DNA from 3 places in the Pseudomonas sp. BN414 genome. Region 2 is predicted to be linked to each of the others. Evidence: predicted binding sites of a transcription regulator. Region 2 holds the regulator's gene; each other region holds the start of a gene.
What was found. The regulator sigma-54, encoded in region 2, starts transcription at its own class of promoters, with help from an activator protein. The targets are predictions, from matches to a motif close to ANTGGCATNNANNTTGCTNT.

Region 1 (7,864 bases), on a different contig from region 2:
CGGTGAAGAAGCGCATCCGCGTGGAAACCAAGGGCGGCATCATCGAGCTCGATGTGCGTCCCGACGGCCAGGTCACCGTGGACATGGGTCCGCCGCGCCTCGTGCCGCAGCAGATTCCCTTCGTCGCCGACACTGAAGCGCTGGTTTATCCGGTCGATGTGGACGGCCAGACCGTCGAGCTGGCAGCCATTTCCATGGGCAACCCCCATGCGGTGCTGCGCGTCGACGACGTCACCACCGCCCCGGTGCATAGCCTCGGGCCGAAGCTGGAACACCATCCACGCTTCCCGCAGCGGGTGAACGTGGGCTTCCTGCAGATCGTCGACCGCAAGCTGGCAAAGCTGCGCGTCTGGGAACGCGGCGCCGGGGAAACCCAGGCCTGCGGCACTGGCGCCTGCGCGGCGGCAGTGGCTGCAATCCGCCAGGGTTGGATGGACTCCCCGGTGCAACTCGACTTGCCGGGTGGCCGGCTGCTGATCGAGTGGGCCGGTCCGGGACAGCCCGTTATGATGACCGGACCCGCCGTCCGCGTATTCGAAGGACAGGTTCGCCTATGACCGACCAGCACCAGGACCAGCCGCAACATCTCGACTCCGAAACGGTGGCAGCCTACCTGCGCCTCCATCCGGAGTTCTTCGTCCAGCACGAGGAACTGATCCCCGAGATGCGCATCCCCCACCAGCCCGGCGACGCCGTATCTTTGGTGGAACGCCAGGTGAAGCTGCTGCGCGAGCGCAACATCGAGATGCGCCATCGCCTGTCGCAACTGATGGACGTGGCCCGGGAGAACGACCGTCTGTTCGACAAGACCCGGCGCCTGGTGCTCGACCTGCTCGACGCCTCCAGCCTGGAAGAAGTGGTCGGCGCCGTGGAAGACAGCCTGCGCCACGAATTCCAGGTGCCCTTCGTCAGCCTCATCCTGTTCAGCGAGATCACCCTGCCGGTGGGTCGCAGTGTCACCACCGCCGAAGCGCACCAGAGCATCGGCGGCCTGCTGGCCGGCGGCAAGACCATCTGCGGCGTGCTCCGCAGCCATGAACTGGAGTTCCTGTTCGGCGCCGAAGAACGCGACCAGGTGGGCTCCGCTGCAGTGGTCAGCCTGACTCACCAGGGCCTACACGGCGTGCTCGCCATCGGAAGTCCCGATCCGCAGCACTACAAGAGCTCCCTCGGCACCCTGTTCCTCGGTTATGTCGCGGAAGTGCTGGCCCGGGTACTGCCGCGCTTCGCATCCCCCCTGCGTTCGGTGAGATAACCCACCGCCGCGCATTCCAAGGAAGTCCCATGAATGCCGACCTGGACGCCTACCTGAACCACCTGCGCAGCGAGCGGCAGGTGTCGGCCCATACCCTGGACGGCTACCACCGCGACCTGCTCAAGGTGCGCGCGCTCTGCGAGAAGTACGGCATTGCCGACTGGACCGATCTGGATGTCCGCAGCCTGCGCAGTTTCGTTGCCCGACTGCATCAGGATGGCCTGTCCAGCCGCAGCCTGGCGCGCCTGCTCTCGGCCGTGCGTGGCCTTTATCAGTACCTGATCCGCGAAGGTCGCTGCCGTCACGATCCCGCCAATGGCCTCGCCGCGCCCAAGGGGGCTCGCCGCCTTCCTCGCGCACTCGACGCCGACCGCGCCCAGCAGTTGCTGGACGGGGGCGTGGAAGACGATTTCATCGCCCGCCGCGACCAGGCCATGCTGGAGTTGTTCTATTCCTCGGGCCTGCGGCTATCCGAACTGGTAGGCCTGAACCTCGAAGGACTCGACCTCTCCGCGGGCTTGGTGCGGGTACTTGGCAAGGGCAACAAGACCCGCGAGTTGCCCGTGGGCAGCAAGGCTCGTGAGGCGCTGGAAGAATGGCTGCCCCTGCGCGCAACCGCCAATCCCGGTGACGGCGCGGTCTTCATCAGCCAGCAAGGCCGCCGCCTGACACCGCGCGCGATCCAACTGAGGGTCCGCCAGGCGGGCGTTCGTGAACTGGGCCAGCATTTGCATCCGCACATGCTGCGACATTCCTTCGCCAGCCATATGCTGGAGTCGTCCCAGGACTTGCGAGCGGTGCAGGAGTTGCTCGGCCATGCCGATATCTCCACCACCCAGATCTATACCCACCTGGACTTCCAGCACCTGGCCTCGGTCTACGACCAGGCCCATCCGAGGGCGAAGCGACGGGGAGCTGACGAATGACTATCCAGCTGATTACCTTCGACCTGGACGACACCCTCTGGGATAACCGCCCGGTGATCGAGGGCGCCGAAACCGCCATGCGCGACTGGCTGATGGAACACACCCCGGCGTTGGGCAGCCTGCCGGTGGAACACCTATGGGCCATTCGTGGCGAGGTCCTGGCCGCCGAGCCCAGCCTGAAACATCGCCTCAGTGAACTGCGTCGCCGTACCCTGCGCCGGGCACTGGAAGGCGTCGGTTACTCCGCCGAGGATGCCATCGATCTGGCCGAAGGCGCTTTCCAGGCGATGCTCCACGCCCGTCACCGCATCACTTTCTTCCCCGATACGGTGCCTACCCTCGAGCGCCTGGCCATTCGCTACAGCCTGGGGGTGATCACCAACGGCAACGCCGACGTGCGCCGCCTGGGTCTGGCCGACTACTTCAAGTTCGCCCTTTGCGCCGAAGAACTGGGCATCGGCAAGCCCGACCCGATGCCCTTCCTCGAAGCGCTCAAGCGCGGCGGTGTCAGCGCCGGCGAAGCCGTGCACATCGGCGACCATCCGGCCGACGATATCGAAGGCGCCCGCCGTGCCGGCCTGCGCGCCATCTGGTTCAACCCGCTGGGCAAGGAGTGGACCGGCGAGCAACTGCCCGACGCGGAAATCACCAGCCTGAGGGAGCTGCCCGAAGTCCTGGCGCGCTGGGCGAAGTGGCACTGACCGGACATACCGCGTCAGACACCTCCTTATCCATCCCGCGAGCGATCCGTCGCCCATGAAAAAGCCCGCCAATGGCGGGCTTTTTCGACGGGTGCCGGCCTCAGATGGGGCGGCTGCCGTATTTGCTGTCCGGCTTCTTGGGCGGGTCGGCAACCACGTTGGGCTCGACCTCTTGCACCTTGCCACCACGGGCCAGGAAATCTTCCATGGCCTTGGCCAGGGCATCGCGCTCTTTCTGCTTGGCTTCGATGCTGGGCATTTCCTCGACTTCGACCGCAGCCTTGGCCTTCTTCCCGGAGGGGGCAGGGGCCTCGCCATCGTCGTCGCTGTCACCATCATCGGCTGCAGCCAGCTCTTCGCCGTCTTCCTCGTCGGCCGCTTCCAGCTCGTCTTGTTCCAGTTCTTCGTCGCTCATGTTCTACCTCATGCCTTGCCAAAGCAGGTTAGTTATAGCCCAGCTGCGCCAGCTTTCTAACGCTGCCAGAAAAAATTCAGTACGCCTCGCCATGCAAGGTCGCCAGTACCCGTCGCGAACCGCCGTGATCACGGTGCTCGCCCAGGTAGACACCTTGCCAGGTGCCCATCGCCAGTTGCCCGTCCTGGACCGGCAGACTCAGCTGACAGCCGAGGAGGCTGCCCTTGAAGTGCGCGGGCAAGTCGTCCGGCCCTTCATGGTCATGTTCATAGCCGCTTTCACCCTGAGGCACCAGGCGATTGAAGAATCGCTCGAAGTCCCGCCTGACCGCAGGGTCGGCGTTCTCGTTCACCGTCAGGGAGGCCGACGTATGTTGCAGCCAGAGGTGCAACAGACCCACCCGGTAGCGCCGCAGTTCCGGCAACGCGGCCAGGATTTCTTCGGTGACCAGATGGAAGCCACGCGGCCTCGGACGCAAGGTGATCAGGGTCTGCTGCCACATGCGCGAATACCTGTTCCGGCTCGTACGGCGGGCATTCTAGCGCGGCCGAAAAAAAAACAAAGGGCGCCTTTCGGCGCCCTTTTTGGCATTCCCGCCGACATCCCCGCCGGCAACCGCCGAACGGGGAAATCATGAGGATCAGAGGTTGTAGCCGCGCTCGTTGTGCTGAGCCAGGTCGAGGCCGACGGTCTCTTCTTCTTCGTTGACGCGCAGGCCGATGACTACGTCCAGCACTTTCAGGATCACGAAGGTCACGATACCGGTGTAGACGACGGTGAACGCGACACCCTCGAACTGGATGAGCAGCTGGGCGCCAATGTCTTCCACGGTGCCGAAGCCACCCAGGGCCGGTGCGGCGAATACGCCGGTCAGCAGGGCGCCGACGATACCGCCGATGCCGTGCACGCCGAAGGCGTCCAGGGAGTCGTCATAGCCCAGCTTGCGCTTCAGGCTGGTGGCGCAGAAGTAGCAGACCACGCCGGCAACCAGGCCGATGATCAGGGCGCCCATCGGGCCGACGGTGCCGGCAGCCGGGGTGATGGCAACCAGGCCGGCGACCACGCCGGAAGCGATACCCAGTGCACTCGGCTTACCGTGGGTCAGCCATTCGGCGAACATCCAGCCCAGGGCAGCGGCAGCAGTGGCGATCTGGGTAACCAGCATGGCCATGCCGGCAGTGCCGTTGGCAGCAACTGCGGAACCCGCGTTGAAACCGAACCAGCCCACCCAGAGCATGGCGGCGCCGAGCAGGGTGTAGCCCAGGTTGTGCGGAGCCATCGGAGTGGTCGGATAGCCCTTGCGCTTGCCCAGTACCAGGCAGGCTACGAGACCGGCGACACCCGCGTTGATGTGCACCACGGTGCCACCGGCGAAGTCGAGCACGCCCCAGTCCCACATCAGGCCACCGTTGCCGCTCCACACCATGTGGGCGATCGGGGCGTAGACCAGGGTGAACCAGACAGCCATGAAGATCAGCATGGCGGAGAACTTCATGCGCTCGGCGAAGGCGCCGACGATCAGGGCCGGGGTGATGATGGCGAAGGTCATCTGGAAGGTGATGAACACGCTCTCAGGAATCGCGTACACCAGGCTGCTGGTGTTCAGGCCGCTGAGGAACGCCTTGGACAGGCCACCCACGAAGGAATTGAAGTTGATCACCCCCTGTTCCATGCCGGTGGTGTCGAAGGCCAGGCTGTAGCCATAGACCACCCAGAGGATGCTGATCAGGCCGGTGATGGCGAAGCACTGCATCATCACCGAAAGGACGTTCTTGGAGCGCACCATGCCGCCGTAGAACAGCGCCAGGCCGGGGATGGTCATGAACAGCACCAGCGCAGTAGCGACGATCATCCACGCCGTGTCACCACTGTTCAGCACGACCTCGTCGGCGGCCATGGCCAGGCCGGGGGTAACGAGGGACAAAAGGGCTCCTAGCCCTGCGACTTTACGCAGAGTCATGTTGTTTTCTCCTGGGGCGTTGGGGTTCGGCGGCTTAGATCGCGTCTGTGCCGGTTTCGCCGGTACGGATACGGATGGCCTGTTCCAGATTGACGACGAAGATCTTGCCGTCACCGATCTTGCCGGTGTTGGCAGCCTTGGTAATGGCCTCGATCACGCGATCGAGTTGATCGTCGGCGATGGCCACATCGATCTTCACCTTCGGCAGGAAATCGACAACGTACTCGGCGCCACGGTACAACTCCGTGTGGCCCTTTTGCCGCCCGAAGCCCTTGACCTCGGTGACAGTGATGCCCTGCACGCCGATCTCGGACAACGACTCACGCACGTCGTCGAGCTTGAAAGGCTTGATGATGGCGGTGACTAGCTTCATGAAACTTCTCCCGTGTTTGGTTGACTTGCCCCAGGAAAAACGAACCCGGCTCAAGTCTAAGCGCAGTGTCTGGCTTTTGTAACGCGTCGGTCCGCCCTGCCTCGGCACTCCGACACCAACCAACCGCTTCTGGCGAAACACTCCCCCGCCTCGCCCGGTGCACCGGAACTGCCTCGGTGCATGCGTCACTCAGCTCCAAGCAGAAACCTTGCCAGCTCCCAACAACGTCCGTTTTTTCAAGCAGATACTGGCCGGATGCCGCGTTTTACGGGCCCTGGCCCGGGTTTCATCGCACCAAAGGAGTGCGCACCGCCCCAGGCCATTGCTCAAAAAGTGTGCATCGCTTGCCACTGGCACGGCCGCCGGAGGCACCGTGATAGACTCCCGCCCCATTCACTTATGGAAACCGCCATGCTGCCGCCCAAAGCCCTGCTCGATACCCTCGCTGCCACCGCCTCGCGCCTGTTCAGCAGCGACAGTCCGTTGCCGCGTGCCGAGGTCGAGGCCCAGTTCAAGGTCTTGCTGCAGAGTGCCTTCGGCAAGCTCGACCTGGTCACTCGTGACGAATTCGACAGCCAGATGGTGGTACTCGCCCGGACTCGCGCACGCCTGGAAGCCCTGGAAGCCAAGGTCGCGGAACTGGAAGCCAAGCTGAACCCGCCGCCGGCGGAGTGATACCGCTCCGGCCCGGCGGACCGATCAAGGAGTGATCAATGTCCCTGGCCATCGTCCACAGCCGCGCGCAGGTTGGCGTCGAAGCCCCTGCCGTGAGCGTCGAAGCGCACCTCGCCAACGGCTTGCCGTCCCTGGCTCTGGTGGGTCTTCCGGAAACCGCCGTGAAGGAAAGCAAGGACCGCGTACGCAGCGCGATCCAGAACAGCGGGTTCGACTTTCCCCCCAGGCGCATCACCCTCAACCTCGCCCCTGCAGATCTGCCGAAGGATGGCGGCCGTTTCGACCTCGCCATCGCCCTTGGCGTCCTCGCCGCCAGCGGCCAGCTGCCGGCCGGCGCCCTGGACGAGGTGGAATGCCTGGGCGAACTGGCACTCTCCGGTGCGCTGCGTCCTGTGCAGGGCGTGCTCCCTGCCGCACTCGCCGCTCGCGCCGCCGGCCGTACCCTGGTGGTGCCTCGGGAGAATGCCGAAGAAGCCAGCCTGGCCGGTGGCCTCAAGGTGCTGGCGGCATCGCACCTGCTGGAGCTGACCGCGCACTTCGCCGGCCACACCCCGCTTCCGTTCTACCAGCCGCAAGGCCTGATGGATGATCGCCCGCCCTACCCTGACCTCGCGGAAGTCCAGGGTCAGGTTGCGGCGAAGCGCGCCCTCCTGGTCGCCGCAGCCGGCTCGCACAACCTGCTGCTCTGCGGGCCACCCGGCACCGGCAAGACCTTGCTTGCCAGCCGTCTGCCCGGCCTGCTGCCACCGCTGGAAGAACATGAAGCACTGGAGGTGGCCGCCATCCACTCAGTCGCCAGCCATGCGCCGCTGAAAAGCTGGCCGCAACGCCCCTTCCGCCAGCCTCATCACAGCGCTTCCGGCGCCGCGCTGGTTGGAGGCGGCAGTCGTCCAAAGCCCGGCGAAATTACGCTGGCGCATCAGGGCGTGCTGTTTCTCGATGAATTGCCGGAGTTCGAGCGCAAGGTGCTGGAGGTCTTGCGAGAGCCCATGGAAAGCGGCGAGATCGTCATTGCCCGCGCCCATGACAAGGTCCGTTTTCCGGCGCGTTTCCAGTTGGTCGCGGCGATGAACCCCTGCCCCTGTGGATATCTCGGCGAGCCTGCCGGGCGATGTCGCTGTACTCCGGAACAGATCCAGCGTTACCGCGCCAAGCTATCAGGCCCCCTGCTCGACCGGATCGATCTGCATCTGACCGTCGCCCGCGAAGCCACAGCGCTGGCGCCACCTACCAACACAGGGCCGGGCAGCGCGGAAGTCGCCGAGATCGTGGCGCGGTCGCGCCGCGTGCAACTCCAACGTCAGGGGTGCGCCAACGCCTTCCTCGACCTCAAGGGCCTGCGCCAGCATTGCGCCCTGGATAGCGCAGACCGTATCTGGCTGGAGGAGGCCTGCGAACGGCTCAACCTGTCCCTGCGTGCGGCCCATCGCATCCTCAAGGTGGCTCGCACCCTGGCCGACCTGGAGCAGGCCGGAACCATAGGCCGCCATCACCTCGGCGAAGCCCTGCAGTACCGACCCGAAGCCATGACCTGAAGCAACAAAAACTATTGCAAAGGC
Region 2 (7,864 bases):
ACTGAGGTCGCGGTGGCGAACCTGGACATTCTTCAAACTGGGTTTCAATGCCGCGCCCAGGCGATCAGCAATGTACACCGAGCGGTGATGCCCGCCGGTGCAGCCGATGGCGATAGTGACATAAGCCCGGTTGCTGGCAGCGAAGCGTGGTAGCCATTTGCTCAGGTAGCTGTGGATATCCTGATACATCTCCTCCACATCCGGCTGGCCGGCAAGGTATTCGGCCACCACCGAATCAAGCCCAGAATGGTCGCGCAATTCAGGCTTCCAGTAGGGGTTGGGCAGGCAGCGCACGTCGAACACCAGGTCAGCATCCACAGGCATGCCGCGCTTGAAGCCGAAAGATTCGATCAGGAAGGCCGTACCAGGCTCGGGTTGATTGAGCAGGCGTAGCTTGATGCTGTCACGCAGCTGATAGAGGTTGAGATGCGTGGTGTCGATCTTCAGGTCAGCGAGATCGGCAATGGGCGCCAGCAGCACTTCCTCGTCCCGAATGGCTTCAGCCAGGGAGCGATTGTCATTGGTCAGCGGATGGCGCCGGCGCGTTTCGGAAAAGCGCTTGAGCAGGGTGTCGTGCTCGGCGTCGAGGTAGAGCACATCGCATTTGATGTGACGATGGCGCGCCTCGGCGAGTAGCTCGGGGAAGCGTTGCAAATGGCTGGGCAGGTTGCGCGCGTCGATGGAGACGGCGACCTGGGGTTGCAGCAGTTCGGTGTGCAACAGCGCCCGTTCGGCCAGCTCGGGAAGCAGGCCGGCGGGGAGGTTGTCGATGCAGTAGTAACCGTGGTCCTCGAGAACATCGAGGGCGGTGCTCTTGCCCGACCCGGAGCGGCCGCTGACGATGATCAGGCGCATGGTGAAGCCCTAGCGTCCGCTCTGCACGTCCACCACTACCTGGTAGAGGCTGGCGCTGTCGGGAGCCTGGCGCAGTCGCTCGCGTACATCGCTGCGGTCGAGCATGCTGGCTATCTGTCGGAGCAGTTCAAGGTGCTCATCGGTAGCAGCTTCCGGGACCAGCAGGACGAACAGCAGGTCAACCGGAGCGCCATCGATGGCGTCGAAATCGACTGGAGCGTCAAGGCGAAGCACGGCGCTTATGGGCGCCATGCAGCCGGTGAGGCGACAGTGGGGAATGGCGATGCCATTGCCGAAACCGGTGGAGCCAAGCTTCTCCCGAGCTACCAGGCTTTCGAAGATATCCTGGTTGTCGAGGTCGGGAAGATCACGGGAAACCAGCTTGGCAATCTGTTCCAGTACACGCTTTTTGCTGCCACCCGGCACGTTCACCAGGGAACGGCCGGGGGTCAGGATTTGCTCGAGTCGAATCATAGGAAGGGGAAGAGTGTCAGCGGGCCGTAGCGCCCTGCTGGCGATTCAACTGCTTTTCCTTGTGTTTGATCAGTTGGCGGTCAAGTTTGTCGGTAAGCAGGTCGATGGCAGCGTACATGTCTTCATGTTCCGCATTGGCCACGACCTCCCCACCAGCGATGTGCAAGGTGGCTTCGATCTTCTGCTTCAGTTTCTCGACCTCCATGATGACTTGCACATTGGTGATCTTGTCGAAGTGGCGCTCGAGCCGGCCAAGTTTCTCGCCGACATAATCGCGCAGGGCGTCGGTCACATCCAGTTGATGTCCACTGATGTTGACTTGCATACCGCTTTCTCCTTATTGCCCGTGTATAAGAGACAGGCTAACGGGCCTGCCACCGGAACACTTTGGCGTGGGTCAATTTCCGCGTCACATCAGTCGCTTCCGCTCGCTGGAAGGCGCTATCCCAAGGGATTCGCGATACTTGGCTACTGTGCGACGGGCCACTTGAATGCCCTGTGCCTCCAGTAAACCAGCGATCTTGCTGTCGCTCAACGGCTTTTTCGGATTTTCCGCAGCGACCAGTTTTTTGATGATCGCGCGGATCGCGGTAGACGAACATTCGCCGCCTTCCGAGGTGCTGACGTGGCTGGAGAAGAAGTACTTCAGCTCGTAGATTCCGCGGGGAGTGTGCATGTATTTCTGAGTGGTCACGCGCGAAATGGTGGACTCGTGCATACCCACGGCTTCGGCGATGTCGTGCAGAACCAGGGGCTTCATCGCCTCGTCGCCATACTCCAGGAAGCCGCGCTGGTGCTCGACGATCTGGGTGGCGACCTTCATCAGGGTCTCGTTGCGGCTCTGCAGGCTCTTGATGAACCAGCGCGCTTCCTGAAGCTGATTGCGCATGAAGGTGTTGTCGGCGCTGGAGTCGGCACGACGAACGAAACCGGCGTAGTGCGGATTGACCCGCAGGCGTGGCACGGCTTCCTGGTTCAGTTCGACCAGCCAGCGTTCGTTGTGCTTGCGGACGATCACGTCGGGCACCACGTACTCAGGCTCGCTGGCCTCGATCTGCGAGCCGGGACGCGGATTCAGGGCCTGGATCAGTTCGATGATCTGACGCAGCTCATCTTCCTTGACCTTCATGCGCCGCATCAGCTGGCTGTAGTCACGGCTGCCGAGCAGATCGAGGAAGTCACCGGCCAGGCGCTGGGCCTCGGTCAGCCACGGGGTGCCCGGTGGCAGTTGGCGGAGTTGCAGGATCAGGCATTCGCGCAGGTCGCGGGCGCCGATGCCGGCGGGCTCGAACTGCTGGATGCGATGGAGGACGACTTCGACTTCGTCCAGCTCGATGCCGAGCTCAGGGTCGAAGGCTTCGACGATCTCCGCCAGCGACTCTTCGAGGTAGCCGTCGTTATTGATGCAGTCGATCAGGGTGACCGCGATCAGGCGGTCGGTGTCCGACATGGGAGCCAGGTTCAGCTGCCAGAGCAGGTGGCTTTGCAGGCTTTCGCCGACCGAGGTGCGCGAGGTGAAATCCCACTCGTCGTCATCGTTGCTTGGCAGGCTGCTGGCGCTGGTCTGGTAGACGTCTTCCCAGGCTGTGTCGACCGGCAGTTCGCTCGGAATGCGCTCATGCCATTCGCCATCTTCCATGGCTTCGGCATTGGTTTCGACGCTGGACTCCTGGAAGCTGGATTCCTGGCTGCCCGTATTGGGCTGTTGGTCACCTTCGGCCATTGGGTCGGAGGTGTCGAAATCGTCGCCATCCTCCTGCCGCTCGAGCATCGGATTGGATTCCAACGCTTCCTGGATCTCCTGCTGGAGGTCCAGGGTGGAGAGTTGGAGTAGGCGGATGGCCTGTTGCAGCTGCGGGGTCATCGTCAGCTGCTGGCCCATCTTGAGGACTAGCGATGGTTTCATGGCAGAGGGCTTTGCACCTTGATTCGCCGGCGCTAACGCGCCATCCACTACAGGGCGCCTTAAGCGCCACCAGGAAGCAAATTATATGCCTGACCTTGAAGGATTTTCCTAGCTCGCGCAAGCCATCTTGTAGGCGATGTCGCGGGACGCTACAGGCGGAACTCGTGGCCCAGATAGACTTCCTTCACCAACTGGTTGGCCAGGATGGCTTCCGCGCTACCTTCTGCGATCAGTTGTCCGTCACTGACAATGTAGGCGGTCTCGCAGATGTCCAGGGTCTCACGCACGTTGTGGTCGGTGATAAGTACACCGATTCCCTTGGCCTTGAGGTGATGGATGATCTGCTTGATGTCGCCCACGGAAATGGGATCCACGCCGGCGAAGGGTTCGTCCAGCAGGATGAATTTGGGGGAGGTGGCCAGCGCACGGGCGATTTCCACACGACGGCGCTCACCGCCCGACAGGCTCATGCCGAGGCTGTCGCGGATGTGGCTGATGTGGAACTCCTGCAGCAGGCTTTCCAGCTCCTTGCGGCGTGCGGCGCGATCCAGGTCCTTGCGGGTCTCGAGGATCGCCATGATGTTGTCCGCGACGCTGAGCTTGCGGAAGATCGAGGCTTCCTGCGGCAGATAGCCGATACCCGCACGGGCGCGGCCGTGCATGGGCTGGTGGGTGACATCCTGCTGGTCGATCAGGACGCGACCCTGGTCGGCCTGGACGAGGCCGACGATCATGTAGAAGCAGGTGGTCTTGCCGGCGCCGTTGGGGCCGAGAAGGCCAACGATCTGTCCGCTGTCGATCGACAGGCTGACATCGCGTACCACCTGGCGGCTCTTGTAGCTCTTGGCCAGATGCTGGGCTTTGAGAGTCGCCATTACTGTGCTTTCTGCTCTTTCTTCTTCGGCTGGATGACCATGTCGATCCGCGGACGCGGTGTGCTGACATTGGTGCCAGTAGCGCGCCCTGCGTTGACGATCTGGCGCTGGGTGTCATAGACGATCTTCTCGCCTTCGAAGGTATTGCCTTCCTGGATCACCTTGGCCTGATCGAGCAGGATGATGCGCTCGTTGGCAGCGAAGTATTGGATGGTCAGGCCGTAGGCCTTGACGATTTCCTTGTCCACTGCGGGCTTCTGTTCGTAGTACGCGGGCTTGCCGACAGAGGTGAAGACCTCGACATCGCCATTCGCGTCCTGGGTGATGGTGACGGTGTCGCCGGTGATCTTCAGGGTGCCCTGGGTGATCACGACGTTGCCGCGGTAGACCGCGACGCCTTGCTTGTCATCGAGCTCGGCGCTGTCGGCCTGGACGCGGATCGGTTGATCGCGGTCCGTGGGCAGGGCCCAGGCGGCAGCACTTCCGAGTGCGGTGCCCAGGCTGAGCAACAGGGGGAGGGTTTTAACGAACCTCATGCTGGCCTCTTACATTGGACTGCAGGATCATCCTGCTGTCATTCAAGTACGCTTTCATTCCTTGTGCCGTGGTCACCCCATTGGCCGCGTCGATTCTAACGGCTTGCTGGGTCTGCGCATATTCCTCGTCAGGGAACACGGTCAGGCGGCTGGTGGTCAGGATAGTCGGGCGCCCTTTGCCGTCGGTGCGCGCCACTCGGACCTTGTCGATCAATTCGACCTGCTTGCCTTCAGGGCCGACTTCGCCACGCTCGCTCTGCACATGCCAGGGATAGGCGGTGCCGCGGTGCAGAAGCAGGTCCGGATTGGTCAGCAGTGTGACATCAGTGGCCTTCATATGTTCGAGGCGGGTGGCAGTCATTTCGTAGTGGAGCTTGCCGTCTTCCTGGAACTGGGTGCTCTTGCCGTTTTCCACGTAGAAATCGATGGCGTTGTCATTGCCTGGAGCGCTTGTCCGGTCCATGAAGCTTTCGGGGCGGATATTCCAGTAGCCCAAGGCGATGAGTAGCGCAGCGATCGGGAGCAGGAACAGCGCAAGGCGGATGTTCTTTGGCATCGGTAACCTCAGAGATAAGCGGCTTGCGCCGCTTCCAGGCTGCCCTGGGCGCGCAGGATGAGTTCGCAGAACTCGCGGGCCGCACCTTCGCCACCACGCGCCTGGGTGATGCCGTGGGCATGTTCGCGAACGAATGCGTCGGCATTGGCCACGGCCATGCCCAGGCCGACACGACGAATTACCGGCAGGTCGGGCAGGTCGTCCCCGAGATAGGCGACCTGGTCATAGTTCAGGCCCAGTTCCGCGAGCAGGCCATCAAGGACCACCAGTTTATCTTCGCGTCCCTGGAACAGATGCTGGATGCCGAGATTCTGTGCGCGGCGCTCGACCACTTCCGACTGGCGACCGCTGATGATGGCCGTGCGAACGCCGCCATTCATCAACATCTTGATGCCCTGGCCGTCGAGGGTATTGAACGTCTTGAATTCTCCGCCTCCGGGCAGGAAGTAGAGGCGGCCGTCGGTCAGCACGCCGTCCACGTCGAACACGGCCAGGCGGACGGCCTTGGCGCGGCTGAGGAGTTCATTGCTCATCAGATTACTCCTGCGCGGGTCATGTCATGGATGTGCAGTGCGCCGATGGGGCGGTCATCTGTATCGACCACGACCAGCACGTTGATCTTGTGGTCATCCATGATCTTCAGCGCTTCGGCGGCAAGCATGTCCGGGCGTACCGTCTTGCCGTGGATGGTCATGACATCGTCGATGCTGGCCAGGCGCACGTCGACACCCTTGTCCAGGGTGCGGCGCAGGTCGCCGTCGGTAAAGATGCCAGCAAGGTGGCCATCGGTTTCCACCACTGCGGTCATGCCCAGGCCCTTGCGGGTCATTTCCAGGAGTGCCTCGCGAAGCGGCGTACCGCGCGCAACGCTGGGCAGGCTGTCGCCGCCATGCATGATGTTCTCCACCTTCAGCAGCAGGCGACGGCCAAGCGCGCCACCCGGATGGGAAAACGCGAAATCCTCGGCAGTGAAACCGCGGGCTTCCAGCAGGGCGATGGCCAGGGCATCGCCCAGAACCAGTGCGGCCGTGGTGGAAGAGGTGGGGGCCAGGTTCAATGGGCAGGCTTCCTGGGCCACGCGGGCATCCAGATTGGCGGCCGCGGCCTTGGCCAGCGGCGAATCCGGTTTGCCGGTGAGGCTGATCAGGGTGATCCCCAGGCGCTTGATCAGCGGCAGCAGGGTGACGATCTCGGCAGTCGATCCGGAGTTGGAGAGCGCCAGGACCACGTCTTCACGGGTGATCATGCCCATGTCGCCATGGCTGGCCTCGGCCGGGTGGACGAAGAAGGACGGTGTGCCAGTGCTGGCCAGAGTGGCGGCGATCTTGTTGCCGACATGCCCGGACTTGCCCATGCCTACCACCACCACGCGTCCCTTGCAGGCCAGGATCAGCTCGCAGGCGCGAACGAAATCGGCGTCGATGCGCGGCAGGAGGGCGTCGATCGCCTCGCGTTCGAGTTGGATAGTGCGTTGTGCGGACTTGATGAGATCGCTGGATTGGCTCATGGGGCGTGAAGTGGCCGAAGGAAAAGGCGCCGATTATAGCGATAAAGGTGATTTAGCTCACGCGCCAATGCCGTGGAAGCTGTCGCAAAGCTGAACAGACGCTGGCGTGGCCTTGGGAGGCGCAATAGCGCGGTGATATAGTTCGCGCCTTGTTCGGCCCGTCCCGGGCGGAGTGTCCTTGCGTCGGGGCGCGTCGTCTTCAAGGGAGGCTGTATCGCAAGGAGTCTAGATGAGTGCCGATAACACCTACGCTGTGGAATTGAAGGGGGTTACCTTCAAACGTGGCACGCGCAGCATTTTCCAAGATGTCGATATCCGTATCCCGCGCGGTAAGGTCACCGGCATCATGGGGCCTTCCGGCTGCGGCAAGACCACGCTGCTGCGCCTGATCGCCGCCCAGCTCAAGCCCGCCAGTGGCGAGGTCTGGGTCAATGGACAGAACCTGCCCAAACTCTCCCGCGCCGACCTGTTCGACATGCGCAAGCAGTTTGGCGTGCTGTTCCAGAGCGGTGCATTGTTCACCGACCTGGATGTCTTCGAGAACGTTGCATTTCCCCTGCGGGTACACACCAAACTGCCCGAGGAAATGATTCGTGACATTGTTCTGCTGAAACTTCAGGCAGTCGGGCTGCGCGGCGCTATCGAATTGATGCCGGACGAGCTGTCCGGCGGCATGAAGCGGCGCGTGGCGCTGGCGCGTGCAATCGCCCTCGATCCGCAGATCCTGATGTACGACGAGCCGTTCGTCGGCCAGGACCCCATTGCCATGGGGGTGCTGGTGCGCTTGATTCGTCTGCTCAACGACGCGCTCGGTATCACCAGCATCGTGGTCTCCCACGACCTGGCGGAAACCGCCAGCATCGCCGACTACATCTATGTAGTGGGAGATGCCCAGGTGCTGGGGCAGGGGACCCCGGACGAGCTGATGAATTCCGATAACCCGCGTATCCGCCAGTTCATGAAAGGCATTCCGGATGGACCGGTGCCCTTCCATTTCCCGGCACCTGATTACCGTAAAGACTTGCTGGGGGGGCGCTGATGCGCAAGAAATCCTTGCTCGAGCGCATCCGCCTGCTCGGGCGTTCCGGTCTGGACGTGCTGGAGGCGCTTGGGCGCTCCACGCTGTTCCTGATGCATGCCCTGTTCGGCCGCACC
Region 3 (7,864 bases), on a different contig from region 2:
TTCATCGCCGCCAGGTTCACCGCTTCCAGGCCGGAGGCGCAGAAACGGTTGATCTGCTGGCCGGAAACGGTCTCGTCCCAGTCGGCGACCAGCGCTGCAGTCTTGGCGATGTCGGCGCCCTGGTCGCCCACCGGGGTCACGCAGCCGAGAACGATGTCGTCGACCTGGCTGGTATCCAGGTCATTGCGCTCGGCTAGGGCCCGGAGCAGCCCGGCGATCAGGTTGACCGGCTTGACGCTGTGCAGAGCGCCGTCCTTCTTGCCCTTGCCGCGGGGCGTACGCACCGCGTCGTAAATGAATGCTTCGGTCATGGCGTCCTCTTGAGGCAGCTAGGCGGCACATCGGGTGCCCGTTGTTCTTGTCTGTCGACCACCGGAGTTCCGGCAGGCTGTGGCTACCTTATCGCTATAGGCCATGGGCTCAATGACGGAAAAGCTCAGCCCTATTGACCGCTGCGCTCAGACGAACGGTCGGCTGATGGCCAGTTGCTGGCGAAGGTGAAAGGGATGTGTCTGGCTTCGGGGCTGGTCGATAGCGATCAGCCACCCTCAATAGCCGCGCATTACTAGCAGCACTGCGGTAGTTACCAACCGGTATAAGCGGAATGTGATGCCGGCCCTAGAGTTTGAAATGCAAGCAGCCGCTGCCGGGTTTTGCCGGAGTGGTGATTCGTCCAGAAGCCACGGAGGAAGGTGAGGCTCAGGGCCGGCCGTAGGGAGCCCAGACCGACGCACCTCCAACAACAAAAAAGGCAGTTGGCCATGTTCAAACAGCCGAAAATGCGGCAAGCGAGCCTTATCGTCTTTGCCACCACCGTCATTCTCATCCTTCCCAACCTGACCCGGCTGGTCAGCTGATCGTCAATATTCACCCTCAACTGGTCGTCCTGTGCTGCGTAGCCGCCCCTGCGGCCAACGCAGCGCGGGTAGCCATTCCTTGACGACCGCCAACTGCCGAAGAGGATGTCGGACGCGACTCTGGTCATGCCGAAAAAACGCAGTCCCGTTGGCCTGCGCCCCCTCCGATCAATTGTGCTAGGTTCGCTGGACATGCCTTATCCAGGAGCCGCCATCATGCGTACCCTGCTTGCTGTTCTCGCGTTAGCCCTGAGCCTGCCGGCCGCCGCCGGTGATACCGACCAGGCCGCCGCCATCGAAGCCATGCACCAGCCCAATGCCGTGCTGATCGATGTACGAACCCCGGAGGAAGTAGCCGGAGGCGCCATCCCCGGCGCACACAATATCGGCTATGAGGAAATCGCCCAGAAAATTGCCGAAGTCGCCCCGGACAAGGACACGCCCATAGTGCTCTACTGCCGCAGCGGCCGCCGATCCGGCATCGCCCAGGACAGCCTGAAGGACCTGGGCTATAGCCGGGTGATCAATGGTGGCGGCTACCTGGACCTGAAAACCGCCCTTCACAAGGACTGATCGATGCGCCATGCGCTTCTCGCCCTGCTCTTCTGCCTCACCCCGCTCCACGCCGCCGAGCTGACCCTGGACCTGCCCGGCGGCACCCGAACCTGGGACACCGCCGCCCTGCTGGCCCATCCCCAGGCGCAGGAAGTGACCATCACGGACGACGTCTCCTACAAGAAGACCATGCGCTATCGCGCCGTGCCGGTGGCGGTCTTGCTGGAAGGCGTAGAACCCGACGAGCACCTGCAGGCCGTGGCGCTGGACGGTTTCGCCGCCGAACTGGCCGCAGCCCCACTCTTGAACGACAAAGGCGCCCGCGCCTGGCTAGCCATCGAAGATCCGGCCAAGCCGTGGCCGCCACTGGCAGCCGACAAACCCAGCGCCGGGCCCTTCTACCTGGTCTGGACTGATCCCAAGGCGGCCCGCATCGGCCCGGAGCAATGGCCCTTCCAGGTAGCGCGCATTCGCTATCTGCCTTCCGTGAGCGAGCGTTTCCCGGCCCTGCTCCCGGCCGATGACGCCAGTGCCGAGGTGCAAGCCGGTTTCGCCCAGTTCCAGAAGAACTGCTTGGCGTGCCATCGCCTCAATGGCGCAGGCGATGCCCAGTTCGGACCGGACCTGAACATTCCCCACAACCCCACCGAATACCTCGCCGGCGACTTCCTGCCGCGCTACATCCGCGACCCACAAAGCCTGCGCCGCTGGCCCCAGGGCAAGATGCCGGGATTCTCGAAGGAAGCGATAACGGATGAAGAGCTGGGGCAGTTGATCGGCTACCTGAAGCACATGGCGGGGAGAAAGGTGGCGCCGTAGGTTGACTCTGGCACAAGCCTGTAGGGGCGAATTCATTCGCCAAGGAGGCCGAAGGTCTCCCTACAAACTCCCAGCATTCCCCGACCACCCTCACCCCAGCCCCGCCCTGCGCCCCGGCCTGTTCGCTTCGCGCTCAGGCGTTCATCGGCACCGGAAGCAGTGCTTCCGAAAGCGTGCCTCTTCACCCCAGAGGGAGAGGGGGCTGGCCGTGCCACGGATGTACCTTCGCGCGCTCTTCGTGGGGGCGATTTCAATCGCTACGGAGGCCGAAGGGCTCCCCTGCAATTCCCTGCATTGACCACCCGCCCTCACCCCAACCCTCTCCCAGAGGGAGAGGGGGCAGTTCGTGCCAAGTTGCAGCGACTTGCCACCTTGTGGGGGCGATTTCAATCTCGAAAAAAACTGCCCCTCACACGTTGTACTCCACCGGCGGCGGCGGCAGTTCGCTGATCAGGTCCTGCAGCCCTTCCGCCCATTGGCGGCGGATGTCGGCGAAGTACTTGTCCTCCTCGGTCACCCGGTAGCCGGCCGGGAGGATCAGGCTGTCGCGGTGGTAGACCAGCAAGTCCAGCGGCATGCCGACGGACAGGTTGCTTCGGATGGTGGAGTCGAACGAGACCAGGGCACAGCGCAGGCCCTCTTCCAGGCTGGTGTCGAACTCCAGGTTGCGGTCGAGGATCGGCTTGCCGTACTTGCTCTCCCCCAGCTGCAGGAAGGGCGTGTCCGCGGTGGCCTGGATGAAGTTGCCTTGCGGATAGATGCTGTAGAGCTCCGGTGGGTTGCCGGCGATCTGCCCGCCCACCAGGAAAGAACAGGTCAGGTCGGTATTGCCCGCCAGAGGCGCGCCATCGCGGGCAATGACTTCGCGAATGGTTTCGGCCACCAGCGCGGTGGCGTCGTAGAGGGAAGGCACCGTATTCAGGTTCGGCCCCGCGCCGCCCAGGCGTTGCTTGAGCAGATTGACCACCGATTGCGACGTGGCCAGATTCCCGGCGCTTTGCAGGACGATCAACCGCTCGCCGGTAACGCCGAAAGTGTAGAGCTTGCGGAAGGTGGCGATGTGATCGATACCCGCGTTGGTGCGCGAGTCGGATACGAATACCAGGCCGTCGGCCAGGTGCATGGCGACGCAGTAGGTCATGCCGGTTCTCCTTGTTGAGGCTCTCCGCGTCGGGTGTCCGGCCGCCGGCCCTCGCGGGCTGGCAGTAAGGGGCGGCCGGCGCCGCGGAAAGTTGGGAATCTCGCGTTACTGCACCTGTACCAACAGCGGCGGCGCATCCACCTTGGCGTGCATCTGCTCGCCGCCGCCACCACGACGCATGCCGCGTACCGGACAGGCATCCAGGTAGTCCAGGCCCACCGCCAGTTTCAGGTGACGCTCGGGACGGGCCAGGTTGTTGGTCACGTCGAAGCTGTACCAGGCATCGCCCAGCCAGGCTTCGGCCCAGGCGTGACTAGCCAGGTTCTGGTCATTGCCCTGGTAAAGGTAGCCGGACACGAATCGCGCCGGAATGCCCAGGCTGCGGGCGCAGGCCAGGAACGCGTGGGTATGGTCCTGGCAGACCCCGGCGCGACCGGCGAAGGCTTCGGCGGCAGTGCTGTCGACTCGGGTCACGCCTTTCTTGAACGGCATCTGCGCATGCAGCGCTTCCATCAGGTCGATCAGCCCACCACGATCGCGGCGATCCCCGCACTCGAGCGCAGCGAACTCCCGCAGCGCCTCGTCAGCGGTGGTCAGCCGGGTGAAACGCAGGAAGGGCAAGGCCGAATGCTTGTCGTGTTCGGCTTCGCGCTTCTCGTCGATCTCCACCTGGCCACGGGCGCTGATGACGATGGAGTCGTGGGGTTCGTCCAGGGTCAGTACATGAAAGATGTTGCCGAAGGGATCGATCTGCGCGCGCACCGGACGCGGCAGCGTCAATTGCCAACTGAGCACGTGCTGGCGTTCGTTCTCCTGGGGCGTCAGGCGCAGGTACTGGATGCTCGCGCGGACCTGGTCGTCGTAGCGATAGGTGGTGTCGTGGCGGATGGACAGTTTCATACAGCCTCCAGATACGAGCTGTGGATGGCCCGGGCCAGTTGGCGGACCAGCAGGATGAAGTCGGTGAGCCACGTGTGCAGGCCCTCGTCGAGGATTTCGTCGATGGCGGTGTAACGCAGCCGCGCGTCCAGCTCCGCGGCCAGGCGCTGGGCCGGGCGACCGTTGTCTCCTGGCAGGTGGGCGAGGATGTCGTTCAGCTCCTCCATGCACGCCCGCAGCGAACGGGGTACGTCGGCGCGGAGCAGGAGCAGCTCGGAAACCTGGCGGGCGTCGGGGGAGCCCCGATATACCTCGGTGTAGGCCTCGAAGGACGACAGCGCGCGAAGCAAGGCGCTCCACTGGTAATAGCCGCGAGCGGAGCTGTCGCTGACCTCCTCCGATTCTTCACCGAACATTTCGTAGCGCGAGTCCAGCAAGCGCAGGGTGTTGTCAGCCCGCTCGATGAAGGTGCCCAGGCGAATGAAGCTGTAGGCCTCGCCGCGCATGATGGTGCCGTAGCTGGCGCCGCGGAACAGGTGCGAGCGCTCCTTCACCCATTCGCAGAAACGGCTGATCCCGTAACGGCCGAGCCCCTCACTGGAGATGTTCAGCATCTCCAGCCAGGTGGCGTTGATGTTCTCCCAGATGTCGGCGGTGATCCGCCCGCGCACGGCATGGGCGTTGATCCGCGCGGCACGCAGACAGCTGAAGATGCTCGCCTGGTTGTCGGCGTCGAGGGCGAAGAAATGCAGCATGCGCCCGGCGTTCAACTCGCCATGACGCTCCTGGTACAGCTCCAGGGTGCCGGTGCTGAGCAGCGACATGGCCAGCTCGTCCAAACCATCGCCACGGCCGTCCTGGGGCATCAGCGACAGCGAATAGCTGACCTCCAGCATGCGCGCCAGGTTCTCCGCGCGCTCCAGGTAACGCGACATCCAGTAAAGCTCGGAGGCAGTTCTGCTCAGCATGATCAGTCCTCCACGATCCAGGTGTCCTTGGTACCGCCGCCCTGGGACGAGTTCACCACCAGCGAGCCTTCACGCAGTGCCACGCGGGTCAGGCCGCCGGGCACCAGCCGGGTTTCCCGCCCGGAAAGCACGAAGGGACGCAGGTCGATATGGCGCGGGGCGATGCCCTGCTCGACGAAGGTCGGACAGGTGGACAGGCACAGCGTGGGCTGCGCGATGTAGGCCTCGGGGCGGGCCTTGAGGCGCTCGCGGAAGGCTTCGATCTCCTGGGCGCTGGCGGCCGGCCCCACCAGCATGCCGTAGCCGCCGGAACCCTGGGTTTCCTTGACCACCAGTTCGGGTAGGTGGGCCAACACATGGGACAGTTCTTCAGGCTTGCGGCACTGCCAGGTGGGCACGTTCTTCAGGATGGGTTCCTCGTCCAGGTAGAAACGGATCATGTCGCCGACATAGGGGTAGATGGACTTGTCGTCCGCCACGCCGGTGCCGATGGCGTTGGCCAGCACCACATTCCCGGAGCGATAGGCGGCCAGCAGACCGGGCACACCGAGCATGGATTCGGGGTTGAAGGCCAGGGGATCGAGGAAGGCATCGTCCAGCCGGCGATAGATCACGTCGACCGGTTGCGGGCCGGCGGTGGTGCGCATGAACACCCGGTCGTCACGGACGAACAGGTCCGCCCCTTCCACCAGCTCCACACCCATCTCGCGGGCGAGGAAAGCATGTTCGAAGTAGGCGCTGTTGAAGCGTCCCGGCGTCAGCACCACCACGCTGGGGCTGTCCAGGGGGCTGGAGCTTTTCAGCGTATCCAGCAACAGGTTCGGGTAGTGATCGATGGGGGCGACGCGCTGGGCGGCGAAGAGCTCGGGGAACAGTCGCATCATCATCTTGCGGTCTTCGAGCATGTAGCTGACGCCGCTCGGGGTGCGCAGATTGTCTTCCAGCACGTAGTAGGTGCCATCGCCATCGCGTACCAGGTCCACGCCGGCGATGTGGGCGTAGGTATCGCGGTGCAGGTCCAGGCCCTGCATGGCGATCTGATAGCCCTCGTTGGCCAGCACCTGCTCGGCGGGGATGATCCCGGCCTTGATGATTCGCTGGCTGTGGTAGAGGTCGGCAAGGAACATGTTCAGCGCCTTCACGCGCTGGATGCAGCCCTTTTCCACCACCCGCCATTCGCTCATGGGAATGGCGCGGGGAATGGTGTCGAAGGGAATCAGGCGCTCGGTGCCCTGCTCATCGCCATACAGGGTGAAAGTGATACCGGCTCGGTGGAACAACAGGTCAGCCTCGCGACGTCGCTGGGCCAGCAGTTCTCCGGGCGTGTCCGCCAGCCAGCGGGCGAATTCCCGGTAATGCGGACGGCATTCGCCACTCGCGTCATACATCTCGTCATAAAAAATGCGGGACATGCCTAACTCCTTGTCACCACGGGCAGAAACGCAGTCGCAAGCCCCGTGCCATCGCCACAACTGCTTGCCTTTCAATAACTTGCAGCACACTCGCAGTCGTAGCGCCCCAGACTGGTGCAGCTCGAATAACCGAACTACCCCTGTCGCCCTATTTGGCGGCGGTACAGGGTTGGACGGTGCGACGGCGAGGTGTTCCCCCACTTGTTGCGGAAGAACCGCCATCCCTGGAACGAACAGTCTAGTCCGGCCATGCACGGCCCTAGGGCCCGATTGTTCTATGGATATGTTGCGATTTGGAATTGCCCTATTACCCGCCGATCTATGGTCATAGGCGCCCCTCTATAGGAGCCATTGCCTGGCCACATTTTCCAAGGTCGCGGGAGCCTTCCATACTTGCTCCATTCCAGTGCCTCCCTCCTGCCCCGGAGCAACCTGCCATGCTCACCATCGGAGACAAACTGCCGGCGTTCAACCTGCTGGCGGTTGACCACGACTCGGAACACGCCGCCACCCCGGAGAACGCGTTCAAGCGCGTCAGCCAGGACAGCCTCCTGGGCAAATGGAAGGTGCTGTTCTTCTGGCCCAAGGATTTCACCTTCGTCTGTCCCACCGAGATCAAGGCGTTCGCGGACCTGCTGGAGCAATTCAACGACCGGGATACCCAATTGATCGGGGCCTCCACCGATAGCGAGTTCGTCCACCTCGCCTGGCGCCGCGACCACAAGGATCTGAAGGGCTTGAGCTTTCCCTGGCTGGCGGACATCCAGCACGAACTGGCCAATGCTCTGGGCATCATCGACCGCCGCGAAGGCGTGGCCCTGCGCGCGACCTTCATCATCGACCCGGACAATGTCATACGACATGTCTCGGTGAACGACCTGCTGGTCGGCCGCAACCCACAGGAAACCTTGCGCCTGCTGGATGCACTGCTGACTGAAGAGCTGTGCCCATGCAATTGGCACAAGGGCGAGGCGACGCTGCATTACTGATGCCTCTTTTGTGGGGGCGAATTCATTCGCTATGGGCAACGGAGTTGCCCCTGGGGCCGAACCTGCGGTCCGGTCAGCGAATGAATTCGCCCCCACAGGAAAGCCACAGCAAAGCGCCACCCGCCCCTTCCTTGTCAGCCCCAAAGCCCCGAACTACGCTGCTCAATGCGACCAGCGGCCGTATTTTTCGGCGCGCTTTTCGTCGCATTCGCCGACGGCATGCAGTTCCGCCGAACAGGCTCCG

Region 1: the regulator sigma-54 is predicted to act here: its motif matches at 5,827-5,846, upstream of glnK (P-II family nitrogen regulator).
Region 3: the regulator sigma-54 is predicted to act here: its motif matches at 6,665-6,684, upstream of E8E95_RS23580 (circularly permuted type 2 ATP-grasp protein).

The regions. Positions count from the first base shown of each region.
Region 1 covers NZ_SSOL01000078.1:518,582-526,445, forward strand. Annotated here, with positions in the region: gene dapF (diaminopimelate epimerase) at 1-557, shown strand, start outside; gene E8E95_RS27650 (DUF484 family protein) at 554-1,255, shown strand; gene xerC (tyrosine recombinase XerC) at 1,285-2,181, shown strand; gene E8E95_RS27660 (HAD family hydrolase) at 2,178-2,882, shown strand; gene sutA (transcriptional regulator SutA) at 2,983-3,297, opposite strand; gene E8E95_RS27670 (secondary thiamine-phosphate synthase enzyme YjbQ) at 3,374-3,799, opposite strand; gene E8E95_RS27675 (ammonium transporter) at 3,938-5,257, opposite strand; gene glnK (P-II family nitrogen regulator) at 5,292-5,630, opposite strand; gene E8E95_RS27685 (accessory factor UbiK family protein) at 6,042-6,305, shown strand; gene E8E95_RS27690 (YifB family Mg chelatase-like AAA ATPase) at 6,344-7,840, shown strand.
Region 2 covers NZ_SSOL01000079.1:310,393-318,256, forward strand. Annotated here, with positions in the region: gene rapZ (RNase adapter RapZ) at 1-855, opposite strand, end outside; gene ptsN (PTS IIA-like nitrogen regulatory protein PtsN) at 865-1,329, opposite strand; gene raiA (ribosome-associated translation inhibitor RaiA) at 1,346-1,654, opposite strand; gene E8E95_RS29270 (RNA polymerase factor sigma-54) at 1,739-3,235, opposite strand; gene lptB (LPS export ABC transporter ATP-binding protein) at 3,385-4,110, opposite strand; gene lptA (lipopolysaccharide transport periplasmic protein LptA) at 4,110-4,646, opposite strand; gene lptC (LPS export ABC transporter periplasmic protein LptC) at 4,633-5,202, opposite strand; gene E8E95_RS29290 (HAD family hydrolase) at 5,211-5,735, opposite strand; gene E8E95_RS29295 (KpsF/GutQ family sugar-phosphate isomerase) at 5,735-6,709, opposite strand; gene E8E95_RS29300 (ABC transporter ATP-binding protein) at 6,939-7,748, shown strand; gene mlaE (lipid asymmetry maintenance ABC transporter permease subunit MlaE) at 7,748-7,864, shown strand, end outside.
Region 3 covers NZ_SSOL01000075.1:233,372-241,235, reverse strand. Annotated here, with positions in the region: gene E8E95_RS23610 (acetyl-CoA C-acetyltransferase) at 1-311, opposite strand, end outside; gene E8E95_RS23605 (rhodanese-like domain-containing protein) at 1,074-1,430, shown strand; gene E8E95_RS23600 (cytochrome c) at 1,434-2,231, shown strand; gene E8E95_RS23595 (proteasome-type protease) at 2,641-3,372, opposite strand; gene E8E95_RS23590 (transglutaminase family protein) at 3,478-4,272, opposite strand; gene E8E95_RS23585 (alpha-E domain-containing protein) at 4,269-5,219, opposite strand; gene E8E95_RS23580 (circularly permuted type 2 ATP-grasp protein) at 5,222-6,631, opposite strand; gene E8E95_RS23575 (peroxiredoxin) at 7,069-7,620, shown strand.